Regions from separate parts of the Salinifilum ghardaiensis genome, predicted to be linked through region 1. Evidence: riboswitches for the same ligand, from Rfam matches in the RefSeq annotation. Region 1 holds a riboswitch; the other holds the start of a gene.
What was found. A riboswitch is a leader RNA that binds a small molecule or an ion and turns the genes downstream of it on or off. The one in region 1 is predicted to bind glycine.
Positions count from the first base shown of each region.

Region 1 (10,979 bases):
CCTCGGCGTGGCCTACCTCTGCTGGATGGGCCTGCGGATCCTGCACAACGCGCGGCGAACGCGCTCCGGCGGAACCGTCGACAACGCCGTTCCCCCCACCAGCGGCAACGGTGCCGTGCACGCGGCGCAGACCGGCCGCGCGGTGTTCCTGCGGGCACTGCTCACCGACGTGCTCAACCCCAAGGTCATGCTGACCTTCCTGACCCTGCTGCCGCAGGCCATGGACCCCGGCGCAGCGCCGATGCCGCAGGCCGCCCTGCTCAGCGCGGTCGCGGTGAGCGCCTTCGCCTCGTGGTGGCTCGTCGTCGTGCCCTCGGTGCAGCGGCTCTCCGCGCTGCTGGCGAAGCCGCGGCGGCGGCGCGTGTTCGAACGCTGCTGCGGCGGTGCGCTGCTGGTGATGGCCGGGTCCATCGCCATGGGCTGAGCGGCCGCCCCGGGCCGGCGGCGCCGTTCGCGGCGCCGGCCGGTCGCTCCGCCGCGGATGCGACCGCCCCGATCCGCGGGAGCTCCCGCGGGGGCTGCTGGAACGCCGCACCCGCGCGGGCGCTCCCGCGGGCTCCCCGACGCGGTGGTGGCCGTGTTGTTGACCACGCTCCGGGGACGTGCTTCGGTGAGTCGCCGACGGTGGCGGGCTCCTCGGAGAGGGTGTGCGATGCGAACGCGGTGGAACTGGGCGGGGGTCGCCGGTCGTTCCCCTCGTGCGGCGGAGGGCGCGGTGCGCGCGAAGAACGGGCTGCTGAGCGGGGTGTCGGCGTTGCCCGGCTGCGTCGCGGCGGCACGCGGACGTGATCCGGTGTTCGCGGTCGTGCTCAACGACTTCGTCACACCGCGGGCGCCGAGCGAGGCGGAAGACGCCCTCGCGCCCCGGCCCGCTGCGTACGGTGGAGAGCGTGACCGCCTCGCCTCCCCCGCGGTCTCCGGGCACCGTTCGGAAGTGGAGAGGGGCGAGGAGGTGCGCGCACCCGTGCCGTGAGGGCACCGCGAGCCGCGCCACCGCGGCCGCACAGCCGGAGAAAGTCGGGAACGTTCCCCGTGCGCGGTGTCCGGGCGGATCCGTGCCCAGGTGGGGGACATCCCTGAGTGTGCTCGAGCACGTGGCCGGTAGCGTTGCGGGAAGATGCCTGCCGGTGTGCTCCCCGAGGTGATTGCGTGGCGTTCATCAGCGACTTCCTGGCCCTCGTCGCCGGGTTGCCCAGACCACTGCTGGTACTGGTGACAGGTGGGCTGGTCCTCGCCGAGTGCACGCTGGGCCTCGGGTTCCTCGTGCCCGGGGAGAGCGGGCTGCTCATCTCGGCGGCCACGGTCGACAGCTGGGGCTTCTTCCTCACCCTCGCGTTGGTGGTGACCCTCTGCGCCGCCGTCGGCGACAACATCGGCTACTGGCTGGGCAGGCGCTACGGCATCCGCGTGCGCGAGACCAAAGCCGTGCGCAAGCTCGGCCAGCAGCACTGGGACCGGGCCACCCGCCTGCTGCGGCGCTTCGGCATCGGCGCGGTGCTCGTGGCCCGCTTCCTGCCGGTCGTGCGCACGCTCGTGCCCGCCGCCGCGGGCACGAGCCAGCTCGGCTACGGCCGCTTCCTCCTCGCCTCCGTGGTCGGCGCCGCCGGCTGGTCCGGGATGCACGTGGGTGTCGGCTGGGCGGCGGGCACCTCGGTCAAGGCGATCGAGCACGCGCTGGGGCAGGCGAGCTGGCTGTTCGCCACGGTGCTGGTCGTCGGGGGCGTGTCGATCTGGTACTGGCGCCACCGGCGCGCCCGCAAGCAGGAGGCCGCGCTGCAGCAGGAGACCGGTGGACCCGTCGCGGCCGACGAGGACGTCGAGCAGGCCGCCTGAGCGCGGTGCCCGCCGCTGCGCTTCGGCCCCGTTCAGCTGGGACGCACGCCGCGCGTGCGGACCGCTCGCGGGCGCGACCCCACCGGCCGGCGCGCCTCGGGCGGGTCGACCGCCGGCCGAGCTCTGCGAGGAGCTCGCCTGATCAGCTCTTGAGCCGCGCCGTGTTGCCGCTGAGCTGCATCAGGGTTCGCCGCAGCTCGTGCGGTGGTGGTGCGTCGGCGCCCAGCGGCACGAACAGGCCGTTGCACCGGGCGCTGCCCCGCGGGGCGTTCAGCCGCACGTGCAGGGAGGTGCCGAGCACGGGCCGGTGACCGAGGCGGATCCAGCGCACGTCCGGCCAGCGCACGGTCCGCCGGGTCTCCCGCGTGCGGTAGGTCAACCCGCCGGCGGTGAACGTGATCGACAGGTCCCGCATCCGCAGCACCGGCAGCCACGCGACGGCCTGCAGCACGGCTGGCAGGGCGGTGCAGAGGAAGGCGAAGATGCCGAACCACCACCCGTACGACCAGGTCTCGCCCTGCTGCGAGGTGATCAGCAGGCTCGCGGCGAAGCAGGCGGCCAGAGCGGGTCCGCCGACGGCCGTTCCCGCCAACCACCACATCCGCCGCGCGGCGGAGGGCTCGCGCGCGATTCGCACGTCGGGGGTGATCGTCTCCATGGCGCGTCAGGATGGCACCCGCGACCACGTCCGCGGGGCGTTTCGCGGGCGATGTCGTCGAATCGTCCCGCGATCGAGGCCGCGCCCCCGGTCGGGAGCGCGGCCCCGCCACGATCGGGCCGCGGTCCCCTCCGGTGGAGCGGAGGGGACCGGCAGATCAGCAGCTGTTGCTCACGGCCTCGGGCGGATCACAGGCCCGGGTAGAGCGGTTTGGCCGCGGCGAGGGCCTCGACGCGGGCCCGCAGCTTCTTCGTGCTCGCCTCGTCGAGGTTCGGCTGCAGCGCTTCGGCGATGACGTCGGCGACCTCGCCGAACTCCTCGGCGCCGAAGCCGCGGGTGGCCAGCGCGGACGTGCCGATCCGCAGCCCGGAGGTCACCATCGGCGGCCGCGGATCGTTCGGCACCGCGTTGCGGTTGACCGTGATCCCGATCTCGTGCAGCCGGTCCTCGGCCTGCTTGCCGTCCAGCTCGGCGTTGCGCAGGTCCACCAGCACCAGGTGCACGTCGGTCCCACCGGAGACCAGCTGCACCCCCGCGGCGGTCGCATCGCCCTGCTGCAAGCGCTGCGCCAGGACCTGCGCCCCCTCGACGGTGCGCCGCTGCCGGTCGACGAACTCCTCGCCGCGTGCGGCCTTGAACAGCACCGCCTTGCCCGCGATCACGTGCTCCAGCGGACCGCCCTGCTGCCCCGGGAACACCGCCGAGTTGAACTTCTTGGTGAGCTCCTCGTCAGCAGAGAGGATCACCCCGCCCCGCGGACCCCCCAGGGTCTTGTGCGTGGTGGTGGTGACCACGTGCGCGTGCGGCACCGGGTTGGGGTGCAGCCCCGCGGCGACCAGACCGGCGAAGTGCGCCATGTCCACCATCAGGTACGCCCCGACCTCGTCGGCGATCTCCCGGAAGCGGGCGAAGTCCAACTGCCGCGGGTACGCCGACCAGCCGGCGATGATCATGTTCGGCCGGTTCTCCCGCGCCAGCCGGGCCACCTCGTCCATGTCGATGCGGTGGTCCGACTCGTCGACGTGGTACGGCACGACGTTGTAGAGCTTGCCGGAGAAGTTGATCCGCATGCCGTGGGTGAGGTGGCCACCGTGGGCCAGGTCCAGCCCCATGATCGTGTCGCCCGGCTTGAGCAGCGCGAACATCGCAGAGGCGTTGGCCTGCGCACCCGAGTGCGGCTGCACGTTCGCGAACGACGCGCCGAACAGCTCCTTGGCCCGGTCGATCGCCAACTGCTCGATCACGTCGACGTTCTCGCAGCCGCCGTAGTAGCGCTTGCCCGGATACCCCTCGGCGTACTTGTTCGTCAGCACCGACCCCTGAGCCTCCAGGACGGAGCGCGGTGCGAAGTTCTCCGAAGCGATCATCTCCAACGTGTTCTGCTGGCGACGCAACTCAGAACCCACCGCAGCAGCGACCTCCGGGTCGACCGCGGCAAGCTGGTCGTTGAACAGGTCCGGTGTGGACATTTGGTGTTGCCTCCTGTTTTCTGTCTGCGACGGCCCTGCGGATCGGTCGAACGGCGCGGTTGTCACGTGCCGCGGCGGTAGAACGGCAGTTCCACCACCTCCACCGGCAGCGACCTGCCGCGCACGTCCACGTTCAGCGCCGTGCCCGGTTGGCTGTGCGCGCGGTCCACATAGGCCATCGCGATCGGGTGCCCCAGAGTGGGGGAGGGCGCACCGCTGGTGACCTCGCCGATCTCGTTGCCCCCGGGGTCGAGCACGGAGTAGCCGTGCCGCGGCGCGCGCCGCTGGTCGGTGCTCAGCCCCACCAGTGTCCGGTCGGTGGGAACTTCGGCGACCTTCGCCAGCGCGGCCTTGCCCACGAAGTCGTCGGGTTTGTCGAGCTTGACCACCCGGCCGAGATTGGCGTGGTACGGCGTCAACTCGGCGCTGAGCTCGTTGCCGTACAACGGCATACCCGCTTCCAGCCGCAACGTGTCCCGGCAGGACAGTCCGGCGGGCTTGAGGTCGTGGTCCGCGCCGGCCTCGGCGAGCGCCCGCCAGATCGGCTCGGCGTCCTCCGGCGCGGTGAACAGTTCGAAACCGTCCTCGCCGGTGTAACCGGTGCGGGCGAGCATGACCTCGCGACCAGCCACGGTGCTGTAGTACCCGGCGAAGTACTTGACGGTCGACAGGTCGGTGTCGGTCAGCGGCCCGAGGATCGCCGCCGCGTTCGGCCCCTGCAGCGCGATGAGCGCGTACTCGTGCGAGGTGTCGTGGAACTCGACCTCGAAGCCGGAGACGCGGTCGGCCAGCGCTTCGGAGACGGTGCCGGCGTTGGCGGCGTTGGCGACGACGAGGTACTCGTCCTCGCGCAGCCGGTAGACGATGAGGTCGTCGAGCACGCCGCCGTCGCTGTTGCAGATCATCGTGTAGCGCGCGCGGCCGGGCGTGATCGCCGAGGTGTTGGCCAGCAGGGCGTAGTCCATGGCCTCCGCGGCCTGCGGCCCGCGGATGTGGAGCTCACCCATGTGCGACAGGTCGAACAGGCCGGCGCTGTTGCGCACCGCGTTGTGCTCGGCGGTGTCACTGGTGTACCGCACCGGCATGTGCCAGCCGGCGAAGTCGGTGAACGTCGCACCCAGCTCCTCGTGGACCTGGTGCAGGGGCGTCTGCCTCGGTGAGGTCATCGTGTCTGACTCCTCCTGGGGGCGGCGCCGGTCGGCGGTCGCGGGTCCGGAACTGCACGCAATCGGATCCTGCCAGCGTAGCCGGACCACTTCGATCGCCACCCGCGCGGTCGTACGCACGTCGGGCGATCTCCCCTGGAGTCATGGGCCTGAGAGTTTCACCGTCGCTGGACGGCTTGCACCGTGGGCGAGAAGCGGTCCGCTCCTGCTTTCCTCCCGTTCCGCCTCGTACCGTGCGGTAGGTGGTGCCTGAGAGTTTGCTGGGGAGTGCTTGCTCCTTCGGCGTCCCGACGGGCCGGGATCTCTCCCGCACGGAGTCAACGGCGCGGTATTCGGTTGTGCGGTCTGCTGTCCGCTGCTGTCCGGTTGTGGCCTGGTCAGAGCGTGACGCTACGGAGGACCCCGCGGGCAGTCAACCGCAACGCGAGGCTGATCTCACTCGGTTGCGCGTGCAGGTCAGCGCGGGGTGTGCGGCATCGCCGCTCCGCCCTCGCGCGCCGCTGCGGTGAGGGTGCGGTGGACCTCGCGCAACCCGTCGATGAGCGCTCCGAGGGCGAGTTCGAAGCTGTCCGCGTCGATCTCGGTGTGCTGCGGCAGCAGGTGGGCGCGGTCGAGGTGGGGGAACCGCTCGTCGTAGACGCTCGCGTCGGCGGGGAAGCCCTCGGCGAACGAGGCCATGGCCGAGCCGACGACGAGGTACTTCGTCGACGCGCCGATCATCGTGGCGTACCGCTGCGGCCAGCCGGCGCGCACGAGGCCGCCGTGCACCCGGTCGGCGCGGCGCAGCGCGTTCTCCCGGCGGGCCGGTCCGCCGGCCAGGAACGGCACGAGGTTGGGGTGCGCGCGCAGGGCGGCGCGGTAGGACCGCGCCCACGTGCGCAGGCCGGTGGGCCAGTCGACCTCGAAGCCGGAGACGTCGACCTGGGCCATGACCTCGTCGGAGATCGTGTGCAGCAGGTCGTCCTTGTTCGGCACGTGGTTGTACAGCGACGCCGCGCGGACGTCGAGGCGCTCGGCCAGGCGGCGCATGGACAGCGCCTCGAGCCCCTCGGCGTCGATGATCTCGAGGCCGACCCGGGCGATGCGCTCGGTCGTCAGGCGGGGACGGCTCGGACGGGGCACGGTTTCTCCACGGTCGGGACGGGGTGGCCTGGGGTGGACGCCTCTTGCGAAGGCTGCGCGGCCGACTCTAGGCTGCCATAAAACTAACGTTGTTAGTTAGTAGCTCACGCGGAAGGGTGCAGGTCAATGGTCGACTTCTCGTTGTCCGATACCGAGCGCGACGTGCGCGACTGGGTGCGCCAGTTCGTCCAGCGCGAGCTCATGCCGCTGGAGCAGCAGGTGCTGCACCGGGAGCGCGCCGGTGAGCGGGGGCTGACCGAGCAGGAGCAGGCGGACCTGCGGAACAAGGCGCGCGAGGCGGGGTTCTGGGGCGTGCAGACCCCCGAGGAGTACGGCGGGATGGGCCTGCCGGCCGTGCTGACGGCGCTGATCCAGATCGAGCTGGGGCGCACGTTCGTGCCGTTCCAGTTCGGCGGTGACGCGGACAACATCCTCTACCGCGGCAACGAGGAGCAGCAGCGGCGCTACCTGCTGCCCACCATCGAAGGCACCCGGAAGTCCTGCTTCGCCATCACCGAGCCCGGTGCCGGATCGGACGCGAAGAACATCCGCACCACCGCCCGCAAGGAGGGCGGCGAGTGGGTGATCAACGGCGAGAAGACCTTCATCACCGGCGGCATCGACGCCGACTTCGCCATGGTGTTCGCCGTCACCGACAAGTCCAAGGGCGCCGACGGCGGAGTGACCTGCTTCCTCGTCGACCGCGACATGGGCTGGACCTCCGAACCCATCGACATCATGGGCGAGTGGGAGCGCCAACCCGCCTCGCTGGTGTTCGACGAGGTGCGCGTGCCCGAGGAGAACGTGCTCGGCGAGGTCGGTCAGGGCTTCCAGCTCGCGATGCAGTGGATCGGCCGCGGGCGCTACATGCTGCCCGCGCACGCGCTCGGCGCCTGCGAGCGGCTCGTCGGGATGGCCACCGAGTACGCCAACAACCGCCAGACCTTCGGCGCGCCCATCGCCGACCGGCAGGCCATCCAGTGGATGATCGCCGACTCGGCCGTGGAGATCGAGGCGCTGCGGTGGCTCGTGCTGCAAGCGGCCTGGCAGGTCGACCAGGGGATGGACTCGCGGCACGCGCAGTCCATGGCCAAGCTCTACGGCGGGACCCGCGCCAACGAGATCGTCGACCGCGTGATGCAGATCCACGGCGGCATGGGCTACACCCGCGAGCTGCCGGTCGAGCGCTGGTTCCGCGACCTGCGGTTGCTGCGCATCTTCGAGGGCACCGACGAGATCCAGCGCCGCACCATCGCCCGCAACATCCTCAAGGGGCACAGCTCGGTCAGCGGGGTGCTCGGCTGAGGTCCCCGCGCCGGGGCCCGCCGCGCGCGGTGTCGTCCCCGCGATCACCTCGGTAGGCTGGTGGACGCCTGATCCCCAGGTGACGCGCCGGTCTGCCGTTCGACGGGCAGGACTTCGGCGGACAGGCCGCGTGCTGAGGACCGACCAGGAGCGGACATGTCGCTGATGAAGAAGATCGTCGGACTCGCCAGCAGCCCCCAGGGGCGCCGGGCGATCCGGCAGGCGAAGAAGTACGCCCAGGACCCCAAGACCCGGGCCAAGATCGACGAGGCGAAGAACAAGCTGCTCAAGGGCAACAAGCCGAGCCGGTGACGCCCTGCGGCCCGCCGTTCCCCGCGGATCGGCGGGCCGTTCTTCCGCGCGGGCAGCGCGGACGTGACCGGTGCCGCGGCCGTGTTCCCGGGCGCTTCCGGGCACGGCACCATGGGCGCGATGTCATCCGAGACCGTGCGCTCCGAGAACGCGGGGAGCGCCGCTCCTCCACCGCTGGCGAAGTGGGAGCAGCGCACCGAGTGGCCGCTCATCGCGCTGTCGGTGCTGTTCTTCGCGCTGTACGCGTGGACGGTGCTCGAACCCGGCATGCAGCCGGGCGTGCGCCGCGGCGTCGGAGTGGCCATGTGGGTCACGTGGGGCGCGTTCGCCGTGGACTACGCCGTGCGCCTCGCCCTGGCCAGGCAGCGCGGCCGGTTCGTGCTGCACAACCTGTTCGACCTGGTGGTCATCCTCGTCCCGGTGCTGCGCCAGCTGCGCGTGCTGCGGCTGGTGACGGTGCTGGTGCTGATGAACCGCAGGATCCAGGCGCGGGTGCGCGGGCAGGTCGTGCTGTACGTCTCCGGCGCGACCGCGCTGCTCGGCGTCTCGGCCGCCCTCGCCGTGCTGGACGCCGAACGCGGCGCCGGCGAGGCCACGATCACGAGCTTCGCTGATGCGCTGTGGTGGACCATGGCGACGATCACCACGGTCGGCTACGGCGACTACTACCCCGTGACCGGGCAGGGCAAGCTCATCGCCGTGGGGTTGATGCTCGCGGGCATCGCCCTGCTCGGCGTCGTCACCGGCAGCATCGCCTCCTGGTTCGTGGAGAAGTTCGGCGGTGTGGAGAACTCCGTCGAGCGCGCCGGCCGGGCCACGGCCGACAGCGCCGCGGAGGCCGAACGGCTGCGCGGCGAGGTCGCCTCCCTCAAGACCGAGATCACCGCGCTGCGCGCGCAGCTGCCCGCCGTCCCGGACGAGGGCCGGTCGTCGTGAGCCGCTGACGCGGCGGACGCGCGCCTCTGGGCAGAGCAGGCGCTGGCGCAGTAGCATCCGCGATGATCACGCAGCCGTGTACGGAGGGCGCCGTGACCGGAGGGCACCGCACGCCGAGGGCCTACGTGGTGGGCACGTTCGACACGAAGGGGGACGATCTGCGCTACGTGGCGGAGCTGCTCGCCCCGCACTGCGCCGTGACCACCGTCGACGTCGGCACCGGCCCCGCTGCGCGGAGCGCGGCACCGGACGTCCCCGCCCGGGACGTCGCCGCGCACCACCCCGAGGGGGCGGACGCGGTGTTCACCGCCGACCGCGGCACGGCGGTGGCCGCCATGGCCCTCGCGCTCGAGCGCTTCCTGGCCGAGCGGCCGGCGGACGGGGTGCTCGGCCTCGGCGGCTCCGGCGGCACCGCGCTGATCTCCCGCGGTCTGCGCGCCCTCCCGGTGGGCGTGCCGAAGATGATCGTGTCCACAGTGGCATCCGGTGACACCTCCTCCTACGTGGACTCCTCGGACCTGGTGCTGTTCCCCTCGGTGACCGACGTCGCCGGGCTGAACCGCATCTCCCGCCGCGTGCTCGGCAACGCCGCGCACGCGCTGCTCGGCGCGCTCACGCACGAGGTCCCCGAAGCCGAGCACGAACCCGCGCTCGCGCTGAGCATGTTCGGCGTGACCACCCCGTGCGTGACCGCCGTCGCCGACAGGATGCGCGCCACCCACGACCCGCTGGTCTTCCACGCCACCGGGACGGGCGGGCGGGCCATGGAGAAGCTCGTCGACGACGGCTACGTCGAAGCGGTCGTCGACATCACCACCACCGAGATCGCCGATCTGCTCGTCGGCGGTGTGATGAGCGCCGGCGAGCAGCGCCTCGACGCGATCGCGCGCACCCGGGTGCCCTACGTCGGCTCGTGCGGTGCGCTGGACATGGTGAACTTCGGTGCGCGCGGCACCGTGCCGGAGGAGTTCCGCGACCGGTTGCTGTACGAGCACAACCCGCAGGTGACGCTGATGCGCACCACCGCCGAGGAGTGCGAGCGCATCGGCGAGTTCCTCGCCGGCAAGATCAACGCCTGCGCGGGGCCCGTGCGGTTCCTGCTGCCCGAGGGCGGGGTGTCCCTGCTGGACTCCCCCGGTGCCGCGTTCCGCGATGCCGCCGCCGACGAGCGGCTGTTCGGCGCGATCGAGCGGAACGTGCGCGACGCCGAGCGGGTGCGGCGCGTGCCGCACAACATCAACGACGCGGAGTTCACCGACGCCGTGGTGGCCGCCGCGGCGGAAGTGGGCATCGGTACCGCTCCGCGGTCGTCGTGAACGACCGAGGCACCGGCCCGCGCGGGGACGCCCCCCGGGGGATGACCCGTGCACGGGGAGGGAAGGGGATATGACGAAGCGTGTCGAACGCCCGGAACTGCTGTCCCGGCTGCGCGGCAAGGTCGACCGCGGAGAGCCGGTCGTCGGCGGCGGCGCGGGCACCGGCCTGTCCGCCAAGGCCGAGGAGAGCGGCGGCATCGACCTGATCGTGCTGTACAACTCGGGGCGCTACCGCATGGCCGGGCGCGGCTCGCTGGCCGGGCTGCTGGCCTACGGCAACGCCAACGACATCGTCGTGGAGATGGCGCGGGAAGTGCTGCCGGTCGTGCGCAGCACCCCCGTGCTCGCCGGTGTCAACGGGACCGACCCGTTCCTCATGCCCGAGCGCTTCCTCGGCCAACTCGCCGACCTCGGCTTCTCCGGTGTTCAGAACTTCCCCACGGTGGGGCTCATCGACGGCACGTTCCGGACCAACCTCGAGGAGACCGGCATGAGCTACGACCGCGAGGTCGAGCTCATCGCCACGGCGCACGAGGCCGGCCTGCTGACCACGCCGTACGTGTTCTCCGCCGCGGACGCGCGCGAGATGACCCGCGCCGGCGCCGACGTCGTCGTCTGCCACATGGGGCTGACCACCGGCGGCAGCATCGGTGCGGAGACCGCGCGCACCCTCGACGACTGCGTCGCCGACATCGACGCCTGGGCGCGCGCGGCCCGGCAGGTGCGCGAGGACGTGATCGTGCTCTGCCACGGCGGCCCGATCTCCGAGCCGGAGGACGCCGCGTACGTGCTGTCGGCGACCAGCGGTTGCCACGGCTTCTTCGGCGCCTCGAGCATGGAGCGGCTGCCCGCGGAGAAGGCG
Region 1 is NZ_CM137101.1:3,756,196-3,767,174, reverse strand. It holds gene ACVGV0_RS17175 (LysE family translocator) at 1-424, shown strand, start outside; gene ACVGV0_RS17170 (D-alanyl-D-alanine carboxypeptidase) at 482-973, shown strand; gene ACVGV0_RS17165 (DedA family protein) at 1,150-1,833, shown strand; gene ACVGV0_RS17160 (hypothetical protein) at 1,976-2,491, opposite strand; gene glyA (serine hydroxymethyltransferase) at 2,680-3,960, opposite strand; gene gcvT (glycine cleavage system aminomethyltransferase GcvT) at 4,023-5,126, opposite strand; glycine riboswitch at 5,255-5,352, opposite strand; glycine riboswitch at 5,353-5,446, opposite strand; gene ACVGV0_RS17145 (TetR/AcrR family transcriptional regulator) at 5,583-6,248, opposite strand; gene ACVGV0_RS17140 (acyl-CoA dehydrogenase family protein) at 6,375-7,553, shown strand; gene ACVGV0_RS17135 (hypothetical protein) at 7,710-7,865, shown strand; gene ACVGV0_RS17130 (potassium channel family protein) at 7,986-8,801, shown strand; gene ACVGV0_RS17125 (Tm-1-like ATP-binding domain-containing protein) at 8,864-10,117, shown strand; gene ACVGV0_RS17120 (phosphoenolpyruvate hydrolase family protein) at 10,188-10,979, shown strand, end outside.

Region 2 (10,979 bases), 1.9 Mb from region 1:
AGGCCTTCCAGCTGGACCTGCCCGCGTTCCTCGTCGCCGACGGGATCGCGGACTTCTCCGCGGAGGACCACCGCATGGCGCTGGACTACGCGGCCAAGCGCTGCGCCGTCGTGGGATCGACCGGCTGGATCACCGAGGAGCTCGCCGGCACCACCGTTCCCGCCGGGCACGTGCGGCCCGTGGTCGGCGAGGACGCCTGAACGAGCGAGCGACGAGAGGGGAGAGCATGCCGGAGACGGCAGGAACCGGTGCGCTGAGCCGCGGGGAGGTGCGGGAGCACGTCGCCGAGCTGCTGCAGGAGAGCGCCGCGGAGATCGGCGACGAGGACGACCTGCTCGACTGGGGCCTCGACTCGATGCGGATCATGGCGCTCGTCGAGAAGCTGCGCGCCCGGGGCGTGCAGGTCGGCTTCGCCGACCTCGGCGAGACGACCACGTTGCGCCAGTGGTGGGAGGTCCTCGGCCTCTGAACCGGCGCGGTGCTGCGGTGCTGCCGGGGAGGGCCGCTCCGGCCCCTCCGCGCTGCCTCCGCGCGCCCCGGAACCCGCCCGCGCCGCCGCGGGCCCGCCCTCGCACGCGGGCCCGCGGCGGCCGGTGGTCCCGCGGCGGCCGGGTCACTCCTCCCGGGCGGCCCGCAGCGCCGGGCGCAGCGCCTCCAGCACCTCGGGGTCCTCGATCGTCGACGGCACCGCCGTCCGGTCGGCGTCGGCGATCTCCCGCATCGACTTGCGCAGGATCTTGCCCGAACGGGTCTTCGGCAGCGCGTCCACCACGGCGACACCGCGCGGGGTGGCGATCGCGCCGACGCGGTTGCGCACGCTCTCGGTCAGCTCCGCGGCGACCGCCTCCGCCGAGTCCGCCGCCCCGGCCTTGAGCACCACGAGCCCGTACGGCACCTGGCCCTTGAGCGGGTCGTGCACCCCGATCACCGCGCACTCGGCCACCGCCGGGTGCTCGGCCAGCACGGCTTCCATCGCGCCGGGGGAGAGGCGGTGGCCCGCCGTGTTGATCACGTCGTCGGTGCGGCCGAGGACGAACACGTAACCGTCCTCGTCGACGTAGCCGCCGTCGCCCGTGGCGTAGTAACCCGGGTAGCTCGCCAGGTACGACTCCCGGAAGCGCTCGTCGTCGCCCCACAGCGTCGGCGCCGTGCCCGGCGGCAGCGGCAGCCGCAGGCACAGCGCCCCCTCGGTGCCGGTGGGAACCTCCGCGCCGGACTCGTCGAGCACCCGCACGTCGTAGCCCGGCATCGGGACCGTGGGGGAGCCGGCCTTGAGCGGCATCGGTTCGAGCCCGCGCGGGTTGGCGCAGATCGGCCAGCCCGTCTCGGTCTGCCACCAGTGGTCGACCACCGGCACGCGCACCTTCTCGCCGGCCCAGTGGTACGTCTCCGGGTCGAGGCGCTCCCCGGCGAGGAAGAGGCTGCGCAGGCCGGACAGGTCGTGGCGGTGCATCAGCTCGGCGTCCGGATCGGCCTTGCGGATCGCCCGGAACGCCGTCGGAGCGGTGAACAGCACCCGCACGCCGTGCTCGGCGATGACCCGCCAGAACGCGCCCGCGTCCGGGGTGCCCACCGGCTTGCCCTCGTAGAGCACCGTGGTCGCGCCGACCAGCAGCGGCGCGTAGACGATGTAGGAGTGGCCGACGACCCACCCCACGTCGGAGGCCGTCCAGAACACGTCACCGGGGTGGATGTCGTAGATGTTCGGCAGCGACCAGGCCAGCGCGACTGCGTGCCCCCCGTTGTCGCGGACCACGCCCTTCGGCCGCCCCGTGGTGCCCGAGGTGTGCAGCACGTAGAGCGGATCGGTGGCCGCCACCGGGACGCACTCGGCCGGGTGCGCGTCCCGCAGGGCCTCGTCCCAGTCCAGGTCGCGCGGGCCCGGTTCGGCCGGGGACTGCGGACGCTGCACGAGCAGCACGCGGTCCGGCTGGTGGGTCGTGCGGCTCAGCGCCTCGTCGACGATGGGTTTGTACGGCACGACCCGCTGCGGTTCGATCCCGCACGAACCGGCGACGATCACCTTCGGCTGGGCGTCCTCGATGCGCGCTGCCAGCTCGTCCGGGGCGAACCCGCCGAAGACCACCGAGTGCACCGCCCCGATCCGCGCGCAGGCGAGCATCGCCACGATCGCCTGGGGGATCATCGGGAGGTAGAGCACGACGCGGTCACCGCGCGCCACCCCCTGCTCGCGCAGCGCGCCCGCGCACCGCGCGACCCGGTCGAGCAGCTCGCGGTAGCTCCACGTCTCCGCCGCCGCTGCGACCGGCGAGTCCCACACCACCGCCGGCTGGTCGCCGCGGCCGTCGCGGACGTGCCGGTCGAGCGCGTTGAAGCAGGTGTTCATCCGCCCGTCGGGGAACCAGCGGTAGAACGGCGCGTTCCCGTCGTCGAGCGCCCGGGTCGGCTCGGTGTCCCAGTCGATCGCCCGGGCCGCGCGCAGCCAGAAGCGCTCGGGGTCGTGCAGGCTTTCGTGGTGCAGATCGGCATAACCCGCCATCGGCAACCTCCGCGGGAACGGTGGGGAACGGATCCCCGTGTCCTACCGCACGCCCGCAGGTGATGCCAGGGGGCGGCCCGCGGCGGGCTCCCGGGCCCGCACGGGGGCCCGGGGTGGCCCCCGGGGCGGTGTCCGGCCGGGCGCTCCGCCCGGTGCCCGGTGCAGCTGTTCGGTCCGGCGCTCGCGTGATCGGCGCCGCGCTCGCGCTCGGCGACGCGTGGTGTTCGTCCGGCGACTGTTCGTGTCGGGTGCGCGACATGTGGTGGAGGAGTCCGCACAATCGGCGGCGGGACGCCTCGCCGGGCGTTCCGCCGAGGCCGGCGCCGCGGGGAGATGCGGTGCCGGTGCCGCAACGTTCGCCGGTGAGCACGGACGGGAGGTGCTTTCCGCAATGACAGGTGACGGAGCCCGCGACTCCTCCGGGGCCGGTGGGAGCGAAGCCGCCGAGGACCTGCCCACCGCGCTGCACAGCGTGGTGTGGAGCCACGGGCACGCCTACGTGCTCGAAGGACTGAGCGGGGCCCGCTGGGCCGGGGTCGACGACCGCGGCCGACCGTGCTTCCTCACCGACGCCGACCTGCGGCGTCGCGGCTTCACCGTGCAGCGGGCTCGCACGGCCTGAGCGACCGGGCGGTGCGCAGCGCCGCCCCGACTTGCGCCGCGCGTCCCGGACCGCGCCGCGGTGGGGGCGCGCTCGGCGGCCGCTGTTCGATCACCGCGCGGTTGCGCTGCGCACGTCGGTCCCGCACCGGGGCGGTGGGCCGCATGTGCGATCCTCATCCGGGGAGGCGTCGTACCGATGGGCTCGGTACCGGCGGCGGCGCGACACACAGGGGGAGGCCGTGGTGCACGACGCGGACAGCACCACGAACGGCACCGCGCGAGGACCGGCCGAGGAACCGGGGGCGTCGGCGGGCGACCCCGCCGGAACCGGGGACCAGCCCGGCGGCGCCACCGCTGCTTCCGGCGAGGGCGCGCCGATCGAACCCGGCATCGAGCGGATGCGCGAGGTCGCCGTCGGACTCTGGCACGACCCGTGGTTCACCGTGCCGAACCTGCTCAGCGCGATCCGGCTGGGCGGGGTGCCGCTGTTCCTGTGGCTGCTGCTCGGCCCGCAGGCCGACCTGCTGGCCCTGCTCGTCCTCGTCGCCAGCGGTGTGACCGACTGGCTCGACGGGAAGCTGGCGCGGTGGCTCGGGCAGTACAGCCGGCTCGGCGAAGTCCTCGACCCGGTGGCCGACCGCCTCTACATCGTGGCGACGCTGGTCGCCTTCGTGCTGCGCGACGTCGTCCCCTGGTGGATCGCCGCGGTGCTCGTCGGGCGGGACGTGGTGCTGGCGCTGTGCGTGCCGGTGCTGCGCTTCTGCGGATTCCAGCCGCCGGACGTGCACTACCTGGGCAAGGCGGCCACGTTCTGCCTGATGTACGCCTTCCCGATGCTGCTGCTGGTGCAGGAGGACATCGCGCTCAGCGAGGTGCTGCGGCCCATCGCGTACGCGCTGACCTGCTGGGGCGGCGTGCTCTACCTCTGGGCCGGCGTGCTCTACCTGGGGCAGGTGACCGCAGCGCTGCGGGAGGCGGCGCGCGCGGTGCGCGGATGACGCGCCCGGCGCAGCGCGTGTTGCGGGACGTGCCGGTGGGCAATACGCTGCCCGCCGGCGGATGATCTCGCGAGCCCGGCCGGTGACCGGGCTGAGCAGCGCCCCCGAGCAGGAAGGCGGACCCAGTGGCCTCGGAGGAGATCAGGTACACCCAGGAGCACGAGTGGGTGCGCCGCACCGATGCGGAGACCGTGCGCGTCGGCATCACCGACTACGCGCAGCAGCAGCTCGGTGACGTCGTGTTCGTGCAGGTGCCGGACGTGGACGAGGGCGTCGAAGCCGGCGGGGCGATGGGCGAGGTCGAGTCGACCAAGAGCGTGTCGGACCTCTACGCCCCGGTCGGCGGTGTCGTCACCGCCCGCAACGAGGCCCTGCAGGACCGGCCCGAGCTGGTCAACAGCGACCCCTTCGGGCAGGGGTGGCTCGTGGAGCTGCGCTTGGCGGACGTCGCCGAGTGGGACGTGCTGCTCGACGCCGAGGCCTACCAGCGGCTGATCGAGCAGGAATGACCGCGCCGCGGCGCGCGTTGATCACTGCGGCGACCGGGACTCCCGCGTACTCGGGCTGGTGCCGGCGCGGTACGTTGGAATCTCGTTGGCACGATCTATCCGCGTAGAGGAGAGCTCAGGTGAGCCAGAACAGCGGCTCCGGTGACGTCCCACCGGAGCAGTCACCGGAGACCACCTCGGTCTTCAAGCCCTTCTCGGAGCAGGACGGCACCGAGAGCGCCCCGCAGACCGAGTCCGCGGGCTCAGGGGTCGACGCGCTGCCGGCCGGGTCGGCGCTGCTGGTGGTGAAGCGCGGTCCGAACGCGGGCTCGCGGTTCCTGCTGGACCGGGAGACCACCAGCACGGGGCGGCACCCGGACAGCGACATCTTCCTCGACGACGTCACGGTCTCGCGCCGGCACGCCGAGTTCCGGCGCGAGGGCAACGACTTCGTCGTCGTCGACGTCGGCAGCCTCAACGGCACCTACGTCAACCGGGAACCGGTGGACACCTCGGTGCTGGCCAACGGTGACGAGGTGCAGGTCGGCAAGTTCCGGTTGGTGTTCCTGACCGGGCCGGCCGACGGGGGACAGAGCGCGCGCTGAAGCGGCAGCGGACCTGAACGCGGGGCGACGCCGGTGAGCGGGCGCCGCCCCGAGCGGTGCGAGTGTCGCCGCCGAGGCGCGACTGCGCGGCCCGGTCGGCCTTCGCGTCCACCGCCGCCCGCGGGGCGGTGTAGGGTGACGAGCGCTGCCGTCGGTCGGGAACCCGCGGCGATCCGCCGAGCGGGGGGTTGCGACGGGCCCGCGCCTCCCGTCGGGGCGGTGCGCAGTGGAGGACGGACGGCTGGGCGCGTCCGCCGTATCGCGGGTAGCGTCGGAAGCGTCGGTGCGCGATCCTCGACAGGGATGTCACGCTTCGGCGCGCTGGAGGAGGCGATGTGACGATGAGCAGCGAGATGCGCGTCGTCGGCGTGCGCGTGGAACTACCGGCCAACCAGCCGATCCTGCTGCTGCGGGAGACGGAGGGTGAGCGGTACCTGCCGATCTGGATCGGCTCGGTGGAGGCGACCGCCATCGCGCTGGAGCAGCAGGGGGTGCGGCCGGCGCGTCCGCTGACGCACGACCTGCTCAAGGATGTGATCGGTGCCCTGGGGCGTGATCTCGAGCAGGTGCGTATCACGGATCTGCAGGAGGGGACGTTCTTCGCCGAACTCGTCTTCGACGGGGACGTGCGGGTGTCGGCGCGGCCGAGCGACTCGGTGGCTCTGGCCCTGCGCGCCGGCGTGTCCATCCACGCCGACGAAGCGGTGCTGGACGAGGCAGGTCTGATCATCCCGGACGAGCAGGAAGACGAAGTGGAGAAGTTCCGCGAGTTCCTGGATTCGGTCTCACCGGAGGACTTCCGCGGCGCGGACACGTGACCGCGCGAGGACGATCGCGGAGCGACGGGGCCCTCGGCGCGGTCGAGGGCCCCGTCGTCGTCGCGCTCCCCGCCGTCGCGGTCCCTCGCCCGCGTGTGGCGGGGTGCGGCCCGGAGGGGAGGCCGGGGGCGGCGCGGAGGCCCCGCCGCTGTTGATCTTCTCCGGCGTGGTCCGCGCGTCGCGTTGACCGCCCACACCGGGCGGCCTACTGTCGAATTGCGCGAATCGCTCCGGTGTCGTTTTCGCTGGCAGTCGTGGGGGATCGGGACAGCAGGGAGGTCCCGGCTGCTGGCGCCGAGGCGGGTGCTGGCGGGCACCCGGGCGCGTCGGCTGCCGGGACCGGCAGCCGGGCCGGAGCAGATTCGCCGAACGCACCGGACCGGATTCGTCGGCAGCGTGCCGGACGAGGGGAGGCAGGCGTGGTCGAGCAAGCGCCCGAGCGGGGTTCCGCAGGGGAAGAGGACGAGTCGCCTGGTGCGCCGTCCGCTGGGACCGCTGCGACCGGTGCGCCCCCGATGCCCGGCGGGGGCGGCGCGACGGAGGAATCGTCCCCGCACGGGGCCGGCGGAATGCTGCCCGAGGACTCGGTCTCCGACGAGCTCGTCGGTTTCCGGGGAGCGGCGGCGTGCCAGATCGCGGGCATCACCTACCGCCAGTTGGACTACTGGGCGCGCACGAAGCTCGTGGGCCCGTCGATCCGCAGCGCCACCGGTTCGGGTTCGCAGCGGCTCTACTCGTTCAAGGACATCCTCGTGCTCAAGGTGGTCAAACGGCTGCTGGACACGGGGGTGTCGCTGCACAACATCCGGCTGGCCGTGGACCACCTGCGCAGCAGGGGGGTGCGCGACCTGGCGGGGCTCACGTTGTTCAGCGATGGCACCACCGTCTACGAGTGCACCTCCCCCGAGGAGGTCGTCGACCTGCTGCAGGGCGGGCAGGGCGTCTTCGGGATCGCCGTGAGCGGGGCGATGCGCGAGATCACCGGGACGATCCACGAGTTCCCCGCCGAACGCGCCGACGGCGCGCTGGTCGAACCGCTCGAGGAGGACGAGCTCTCCCGCCGGCGGCGGGACCGGCGCACCGGGTGACCGCGGGCCCGGGGCCGCGGTCCCGGCGGGGACGGGCGCACCGCGCGCTCGCGCCGGTGCGCACCGTCAAGCAGGTGTGCGTCAGCTGACAGCCCCTCGGGCGGGAGCGCCTGATCAGGTATGCTCACGGCATCGCTGACCCCGTGCGGGAGAGTTCGGCTCGAGCGATCGAGTCGGCGCCGAAGGAGCAAATCTCCCCATCAACCTCTCAGGCCACTGGACCGCGCGGGCGAGATGCCTCTGGAAAGAGGGTGCGGCGACGGCGGCGCACCCCGCCGACGGTGCAAGTCCGGCCGGACCGCCGGACGAAGCTCTCAGGCGTTCGCGCAGCGAACAGTGACAGAGGGGGAGAGTCGGCAGCACGCTGGTGTTGCCGCCCCCTTGTTCGCCGCGAAGATTGAGGTTGGGCGATGACCGACGTGACCCACGACCGCATTCCACTCGCCGCGCTGGAGCACGGGACTCCGTTCGCCGATCGGCACGTCGGGCCGACGCCGGCCGAACTCGCCCGGATGCTCGACGTGGTCGGGGTCGGTTCCCTCGAGGAACTGGCAGACAAAGCCGTGCCCAGCGGAATCCGTGAGCGGGACCTGCAGCTCGAGCTGCCGGAACCGGCCACGGAAGCCCAGGCGCTCGCGGAGCTGCGCGACCTCGCGCAGCGCTGCACCCCGCGCACCCAGATGATCGGGCTCGGCTACTACGACACGATCACCCCCGGCGTGATCCTGCGCAACGTGCTGGAGAACCCCGCCTGGTACACGGCCTACACGGCTTACCAGCCGGAGATCTCGCAGGGGCGGCTGGAAGCCCTGCTGAACTTCCAGACGATGGTCTCGGACCTGACGGGGGTGCCGGTCGCCAACGCCTCCATGCTGGACGAGTCCACCGCTGCCGCCGAGGGCATGACGCTGGTGCGGCGCGGCGGCAAGGCCAAGTCGCCGCGGTTCGTCGTCGATGCCGACACGCTGCCGCAGACCGTGGAAATCCTGCGCACCCGCGCGGAACCGCTCGGCATCGAGCTGGAGGTCGCCGACCTGTCGCAGGGCGCGAGCGGTCTGCCGGACGGCGAGTTCTTCGGCGCGCTGCTGGCCTACCCGGGCGCCTCCGGCGCCGTCCGGGACCAGGAGGAGGTGCTCGCGGAGATCCACCGCCGCGGGGCGCTGGCCGTGGTCGCCACCGACCTGCTGGCCCTGACGCTGCTGCGCGCCCCCGGTGAGATCGGCGCCGACGTCGTCGTCGGCAACACCCAGCGCTTCGGCGTGCCGCTCGGGTTCGGCGGCCCGCACGCCGGGTTCATGGCCGTGCGCAAGGGCCTGGAGCGGCAGCTGCCGGGACGTCTCGTCGGCGTGAGCGTCGACACGGACGGCAACCAGGCCTACCGGCTGGCACTGCAGACCCGCGAGCAGCACATCCGCCGCGAGAAGGCCACGAGCAACATCTGCACCGCGCAGGTGCTGCTGGCGGTCATGGCGGGCATGTACGCCGTCTACCACGGCCCGGCGGGCCTGCGGAACATCGCCACCCGGGTGCACCGGATGGCGGCCGTGCTGTCCGCCCGCCTGCGCCAGGGCGGGGTCGAGGTCGTCGAGGACGCCTTCTTCGACACGGTGCTGGCCCGCGTGCCCGGGCGCGCCGACGAGGTCGTGGCCGCCGCGCGCGCGGAGGGCATCAACCTGCGCAGGGCCGATGCGGACCACGTGGGCATCGCCTGCGACGAGAGGACGACCCGGCAGGACCTGCGCGGCGTGTGCGCCGCGTTCGGCCTCACCGCCGAGCTCGGCGAGCTGGACGAGCTGGACACCGGCACCGCGGACGCGCTGCCGCGCCCGCTCGAGCGCACGTCCGAGTACCTGACCCACCCGGTGTTCCACCGCCACCAGTCGGAGACCTCGCTGCTGCGCTACCTGCGGGAGCTCTCCGACAAGGACGTCGCGCTGGACCGCAGCATGATCCCGCTGGGCTCGTGCACGATGAAGCTCAACGCCACCACCGAGATGGAGCCGGTCACCTGGCCCGAGTTCGGCGACCTGCACCCGTTCGCGCCCGCGGAGGACGCCGAGGGGATGCTGCGGATCGTCGACGACCTCCAGCGGTGGCTGGCCGACATCACCGGCTACGACGCGGTGAGCGTGCAGCCCAACGCGGGCAGCCAAGGCGAGTTCGCCGGTCTGCTGGCCATCCGCGCCTACCAGCAACAGCGCGGGCAGGAGCAGCGGGACGTCTGCCTGATCCCGGCCAGCGCGCACGGCACCAACGCCGCCAGCGCCACCATGGCCGGGTTGCGCGTGGTCGTCGTGCGCTGCGACGACTCGGGCAACGTCGAGATGGAGCACCTGCGGGAGCTCGCGGCCAAGCACGCCGACGACCTCGCCGCGATCATGATCACCTACCCGTCCACGCACGGCGTGTACGAGGACACCGTGCGGGAGGTGTGCGGCGTCGTCCACGAGGCGGGCGGTCAGGTCTACGTCGATGGGGCGAACCTCAACGCCCTCATCGGGCTGGCCCGGATGGGCAAGTTCGGCGCGGACGTGTCCCACCTGAACCTGCACAAGACGTTCTGCATCCCGCACGGGGGCGGCGGTCCCGGTGTGGGCCCGATCGGCGTGCGCGAGCACCTCGCCCCGTTCCTTCCGAACCACCCGCTGCAGCCGCAGGCCGGTCCGGAGACCGGGGTCGGTCCGATCAGCGAAACCCCGTGGGGGAGCGCGTCGATCCTGCCGATCTCCTGGGCGTACGTGCGGATGATGGGTGCCGACGGGCTGCGCCGGGCCACGTTGACCGCGGTCGCGGCGGCGAACTACGTGGCGCGGCGCCTGGACCACTACTTCCCGGTGCTCTACACCGGCAAGGACGGCTACGTGGCCCACGAGTGCATCCTCGACCTGCGGCCGATCAGCAAGAGCAGCGGCGTCTCGGTGGACGACGTGGCCAAGCGGCTCGCCGACTACGGCATCCACGCGCCGACCATGTCCTTCCCGGTCAACGGCACGCTCATGGTGGAGCCGACCGAGAGCGAGGACCTCGCCGAGCTCGACCGGTTCTGCGAGGCCATGATCCAGGTCCGCACCGAGATCGACAAGGTCACCGCCGGTCAGTGGCCGGCCGAGGACAACCCGCTGGTGCACGCGCCGCACACCGCCGCCTCGCTGGCCGGTGACTGGCCGCACGCCTACAGCCGGCAGGAGGCGGCCTACCCGATGGGCACGGGGGTGACCTCCAAGGTCTGGCCGGCGGTGCGCCGCGTCGACGGGGCGCGCGGGGACCGCCACCTGGTCTGCTCGTGCCCGCCGCTGTCGGCCTACGAGAGCTGAGGTCCTCCGCGGGGCGTGTGCGCCTTCCTTCCCAGGGCAGTCGCGCACGCGCCCCGCGCGGGCGCCCGTCCCGGATTCCGCCGCACGGCGGATTTGCGTGCGGCGATGGGAGCATGACACGGTTGCCCTTTTACGTGACGGCTCCGAGAGGAATGGGGCGAATCATGCTCACCATCAGTGAGAGTGCCGCGGAGGTCATCAAGCTGGTCCTGATCGGCGGTGACTCTCCGGAAGGGTCCGGGCTGCGCATCGCGGCCAGCGGCGACGGGTTGCAGGCCGCGGTCGCGGACGAGCCGGAAGCCCAGGACCAGGTGGTCGAGCGGGACGGGGTCCGTGTGTTCCTGGAACAGCACGCTGCTTCCGTGCTCTCGGACAAGACGCTCGACGCGGAACGCGACGACAATGGTGAGTTGAGCCTGGCCGTCCGCGAGGACTGACACCACTGACGTCATCGGCCGTCGGCGGCGCGCGTTCCCGCCCGGAACCGCCGCCGGCGGCTTTCACGCATCGCGTCCCAGCGGCGCACGGCCGCCCGGCGCGATGGTGCACGCGCCCGGTGCCGCGG
Region 2 is NZ_CM137101.1:1,866,019-1,876,997, forward strand. It holds gene ACVGV0_RS08380 (isochorismatase family protein) at 1-200, shown strand, start outside; gene ACVGV0_RS08385 (phosphopantetheine-binding protein) at 227-469, shown strand; gene ACVGV0_RS08390 (propionyl-CoA synthetase) at 614-2,500, opposite strand; gene ACVGV0_RS08395 (hypothetical protein) at 2,892-3,122, shown strand; gene ACVGV0_RS08400 (CDP-alcohol phosphatidyltransferase family protein) at 3,343-4,101, shown strand; gene gcvH (glycine cleavage system protein GcvH) at 4,227-4,610, shown strand; gene garA (glycogen accumulation regulator GarA) at 4,730-5,194, shown strand; gene ACVGV0_RS08415 (bifunctional nuclease family protein) at 5,536-6,012, shown strand; gene ACVGV0_RS08420 (MerR family transcriptional regulator) at 6,582-7,100, shown strand; glycine riboswitch at 7,237-7,334, shown strand; glycine riboswitch at 7,335-7,453, shown strand; gene gcvP (aminomethyl-transferring glycine dehydrogenase) at 7,511-10,414, shown strand; gene ACVGV0_RS08430 (HesB/IscA family protein) at 10,579-10,851, shown strand.
Region 2: it holds a riboswitch for glycine, as region 1 does, so the genes downstream of both, gcvP (aminomethyl-transferring glycine dehydrogenase) here and gcvT (glycine cleavage system aminomethyltransferase GcvT) in region 1, are expected to answer to the same signal.